DNA from 2 places in the Streptomyces sp. NPDC043867 genome. Region 1 is predicted to be linked to the other one. Evidence: riboswitches for the same ligand, from Rfam matches in the RefSeq annotation. Region 1 holds a riboswitch; the other holds the start of a gene.

Region 1 (2,380 bases):
CTCGCGGCGGATGTGCTGCTCACGGGTCTGCAGGGCGAGGCGGTACGCCTTGTGCCCGTCCGCGTCGACGGACACGCCGACGAGCCGGCCCGGCAGGCTGCGGGCGAACTTCTCGCGCACCGCCATGTAACCGGCGTGCGGCCCGCCGAAGCCCATCGGGACGCCGAAGCGCTGGGTGGTACCGACCGCGATGTCGGCACCGAGGTCGCCGGGCGCCGTGAGCAGGGTCAGGGCGAGCAGGTCGGCGGCGACGGTGACCACCGCGCCGAGCTCGTGCGCCTGGTCGATCAGGGGCTTGATGTCGCGTACGGCACCGGAGGCACCCGGGTACTGGACCAGTACGCCGTTGATCTCCCGGCCGGCGACGTCGGCCGGGATGCCCGCGCTCAGGTCGGCGACCACGACCTCGGCGCCCGTCGGCTCGGCGCGGGTCTCGATGACGGCGATGGTCTGCGGGAGGGCGTCCGCGTCGACGAGGAAGAGGCCCTTCTTGTTCTTGCCCATGCGCCGGGACAGCGCCATCGCCTCGGCGGCGGCGGTGCCCTCGTCGAGCAGCGAGGCGCCGGACGTCGGCAGGCCGGTCAGCTCGGCGACCACGGTCTGGAAGTTCAGCAGCGCCTCCAGGCGGCCCTGCGAGATCTCCGGCTGGTAGGGGGTGTAGGCGGTGTACCAGGCCGGGTTCTCCATGACGTTGCGCAGGATCACCGGCGGCGTGAAGGTGCCGTAGTAGCCGAGGCCGATCATCGAGTCGAGTACCTCGTTGCGGTCCGCGAGGGAGCGCAGCTCGGTCAGGACCTCGGCCTCGGTGCGGGCTCCGGGCAGCTCGAGCGCATCGGCGTTCTTGATGACGTCCGGCACCGCGGCGGCCGTCAGCTCGTCGAGCGAGCCGTATCCGACCTGCGCGAGCATCTTGGCCTGGGCCTCGTGGTCGGGCCCGATGTGGCGCTGCTCGAAGGGAATGCCCTGTTCGAGCTCGGAGAGCGGAATGCGATGGGCGGTCATTGCGGAGGCCTCCTGGTCTGACGCGACCTTCGGGGGGTACCACGACGCGGGTACCCCGACGGCCTCCCCCTCTGTCATCTCAACCTGAGAGCTTCACCGGCCCGCCCTTGGCTGACGAACCGGTTTTCACCGTCGGTGAGGACGGGAGCCGACGACACCCGCCCTGCTTTCCAGAGTGACCTCGTCCGTGCGGTACGTGTGCCTGAGAGATTCCGGGGAGGATTTGCTCCTTCGGCGCCTCCGGTCTCGCCGGAGGACTCTCCCGCACGGGGTCAGCAGCCGTTTGCCAGCCTACCAGCGAGGACAGCGCACGGGCTTTCGAGTGGCCACCTTCCTGAATGTGCTCTTTCGTAGTGCTTACGGATGAGTTTTGCGCCCACGAGGAGGGCCCGTGCAGACCGACATCGATCCGCGCAACCTGATCGGCCGCAAGGCGTTCGACCGCAAGGGCACCAAGATCGGCACGGTCGACGAGGTGTACCTCGACGACGCCACCGGGATGCCCGAGTGGGCGGCCATACGCACGGGTCTGTTCAGCCGGGACGCCTTCGTGCCGCTGGAGCCCAGCGAGGTCGTGGAGGGCACGCTCCGGGTCCCCTTCGACCGGGCCCTCATCAAGGACGCGCCCGACTTCGGTGTCGGCCGCCACCTCTCTCCGGAACAGGAACTCCAGCTGTACCACCACTACGGGCTCGACCTGGCGTCCCCTCCCCCGACGGACCGCGACTTCGGCACGCTCGCCGGTTCGGACGAGGCCTGACCGGCCCGCCCCCCGGACACCTCCTCCGCATCCGTCCCGCCCGGCGCCGGCCAAGCGGCCTCCGCCGGGACCGCGGTCTCCGGGGCCCCCGCTACCAGGGGCAGCGGGTCCGCCGGCTCCAGCGCGGGATCCTCGGTCCGGAACGTCCGCACCCGCCCCGGTTCCGAATACGGCGTCTCGAACCGCACGGTCACCCGCCCGAGTCCACTGCCCTGGACCCAGCCGTGCCCGTACTCGGCGTGCCGTACGTCGTGCCCGGCGGGCCAGCGCCGCTCGGCCGGCCGGGCCGGCTCCCCGACCGCTTCCCGCGCCCCCTCGTCCTCGGCCTGCTCCTGCGCCAGGAGCTCCCCGGCGGCGGCCTGCGCCTGGGCGAACAGGTCCTCCTGCGTGTAGTCGGCAAGCCCGGTGACCCCGACGCCCAGCAGCCGCACCCCGCCGGTCGTGTCCACCGCGTCGAGCAGCCGGGCGGCGGCCTCGCGCACCACGGAGGGGTCGTCCGTGGGCCCGCGCAGCGTCTCGGACCGGGTCAGCGTGGAGAAGTCGTACCGCCGCACCTTGAGCACCACGGTCCGCCCCGAGCGCCCGGCGCCTCGCAGCCGCCGCACACACCGGTCGGCG
Region 2 (2,380 bases), on a different contig from region 1:
GAGGGCGCGCCGGAGGTGACCTCGCCGATGACCTCACCGCCGGCGACGACGGAGTAGCCGGCGCGCGGCACGCGGCGGCCCTCGGCGACGAGCCCGACGAGCACGCGCGGCGGGTCGTCCTGCGCGCGGGCGGCGGCCGCGGACAGGGCCTCCCGGCCCACGAAGTCGCCCTCCTTCTCGAACTTCACGACCCGTCCGAGGCCCGCGTCGAAGGGGGTGAGCGACGTCGTCAGCTCGTGCCCGTACAGCGGCATGCCCGCCTCCAGGCGGAGCGTGTCGCGGCAGGACAGCCCGCAGGGGACGAGCCCGGCCGGGGCTCCCGCCTCGGTCAGCGCCTGCCACAGCTTCTCGGCGTCGGCCGGCGCCACGAACAGCTCGAAGCCGTCCTCGCCGGTGTAGCCGGTGCGCGCGATCAGCGCCGGGACGCCCGCGACCGTGCCGGGCAGACCCGCGTAGTACTTGAGGCCGTCGAGGTCGGCGTCGGTGAGGGACTTGAGGATGCCGGGGGACTCCGGGCCCTGGACCGCGATCAGCGCGTACGCCTCACGGTCGTCGCGCACCTCGGCGTCGAAACCGGCGGCCCGCTCCGTCAGCGCGTCCAGCACCACCTGGGCGTTGGAGGCGTTCGCGACCACCATGTACTCCTGCTCCCCGAGCCGGTACACGATCAGGTCGTCGAGGATGCCGCCGTCCGCGCGGACGATCATCGTGTAGCGGGCGCGGCCGACCCCGACCGAGGCGATGTTGCCGACGAGGGCGAAGTTCAGGAAGGCGGCGGCCTGCGGTCCGGTGACCGTGATCTCGCCCATGTGGGAGAGGTCGAAGAGACCGGCCCGGGTGCGCACCGCGAGGTGCTCGTCGCGCTCGGAGCCGTAGCGCAGGGGCATGTCCCAGCCGGCGAAGTCGGTCATCGTCGCGCCGAGCGACCGGTGCAGGGCGTCGAGCGCGGTGTGACGGGGGGCGTTACTGCTCATCGGTGGGGCTCCCAAGGCATGACGGCGAGGTCGTTCCTCCCCATCTGTCATCGGAACCTGAGAGGTTCATCACGACCCGGCGAACCGGTGGTCGTGACTTGCACCGTGGGTGGAGCCACTGGTCAGCGGCCCGCTTTTCAGATGTGCCTCGCCCGCGCGGTATCGGGGCCTGAGAGATTCAAGGGAGGGACTTGCTCCTTCGGCGCCCGGGGACCGATGCCCCGGGACTCTCCCGCGCGGATTCAAGCGGCCGGTATGCAGTTGGCGGGCACATCATTGCACGCATCCGTGAAACCCGGCAGGGGCGGCCCGTCCGGCCGGCGGCGGAAGACCTGTGACCGGTCTGTGGCAGGACGAGGACGGAAACGAGAGGCGTCCCGCATTACCTTCTCTTTACACTCGAATGGGATGGGACTCCGGATCCGAGGGGGAGGACGATCAGGGTGAATAGGACCACGGCGTACGCGACGGGTTCGGGACTCGCGGTGCCCGAACAGCCCGGTGTCCCGGCCCGGGAGGCGTGCGGACCGATGCCGGGACCCGTCGTCCGCGATCTGCGCGAGCGCGCGGGACACAGCCCGCACGGCCTGTCCTTCGGCGCCGCCGACGTCGTCGTGGTGACCGGTCTGCCCGGCAGCGGCAAGTCGACGCTGATGCGCCGGGCCGTGCGCGGCGCGCGCGTCGACTCCCAGGACGCCCGCGACCGCTGGGACACCCGCCTGTCCCGCTTCCTGCCGTACGCGCTCTACCGCCCCGTCGTCCGGCTCGCGCACTACACCGGACTGCACCGCACGCTGCGCTCGGGCGCCGGCGTCGTCGTGCACGACTGCGGCACACAGACCTGGGTGCGCCGCTGGCTCGCCCGCGAGGCCCGCCGCCGGGGCGGCACCCTGCACCTGCTGCTCCTCGACGTCACGCCGGACACCGCCCTGGACGGCCAGCGCGAGCGCGGCCGCGGCGTCTCGCGCTACGCGTTCCTCCGCCACCGCCGGGCGGCCGGGCTGCTGCTGCGGTCCGTCGAGAAGGGGGATCTGCCGAAGGGCTGCGGCTCGGCGGTCCTCATCGACCGGGCGGCGGCGGACGTGCTGCGCCGGATCGACTTCGGCGACTGACCCCCCGTACGCGCCCACCGGTTAGGGTTTCCAGCCGGAACAGCGGTTCACAGCAGGCGGTAGACAGATGGACATCCCGGCACAGGCGTACCCGCACCCCCATCCGCACGGCGGATGGCCAGGCAACGAACTGGAGGAGGTCCTCTCCGCGTCCCTCGGCGTGCCGTCGGCCGGTGCCCGGATCGTCGAGGTCCTCGGCCGCAGCTTCCTGTGGATCCCGCTGCCGAACGGCGGCGGCCCGCACAGCGGCCCGCTCGACCTGCCCATGCTGGAGATCGAGGGGCAGGCGTACGT

Evidence for each region. Region 1 has a riboswitch for glycine ahead of gcvP (aminomethyl-transferring glycine dehydrogenase). Riboswitches for the same ligand answer to the same signal wherever they lie in the genome.
Region 2: it holds a riboswitch for glycine, as region 1 does, so the genes downstream of both, gcvT (glycine cleavage system aminomethyltransferase GcvT) here and gcvP (aminomethyl-transferring glycine dehydrogenase) in region 1, are expected to answer to the same signal.

Annotation. Positions count from the first base shown of each region.
Region 1 covers NZ_JBWKDS010000024.1:9,811-12,190, reverse strand. The annotation lists gene gcvP (aminomethyl-transferring glycine dehydrogenase) at 1-1,002, opposite strand, end outside; glycine riboswitch at 1,183-1,277, opposite strand; gene AC069T_RS23295 (PRC-barrel domain-containing protein) at 1,394-1,762, shown strand; gene AC069T_RS23290 (DNA polymerase IV) at 1,687-2,380, opposite strand, start outside.
Region 2 covers NZ_JBWKDS010000007.1:236,167-238,546, reverse strand. The annotation lists gene gcvT (glycine cleavage system aminomethyltransferase GcvT) at 1-974, opposite strand, end outside; glycine riboswitch at 1,009-1,121, opposite strand; glycine riboswitch at 1,122-1,219, opposite strand; gene AC069T_RS09965 (AAA family ATPase) at 1,412-2,086, shown strand; gene AC069T_RS09960 (enhanced serine sensitivity protein SseB) at 2,154-2,380, shown strand, end outside.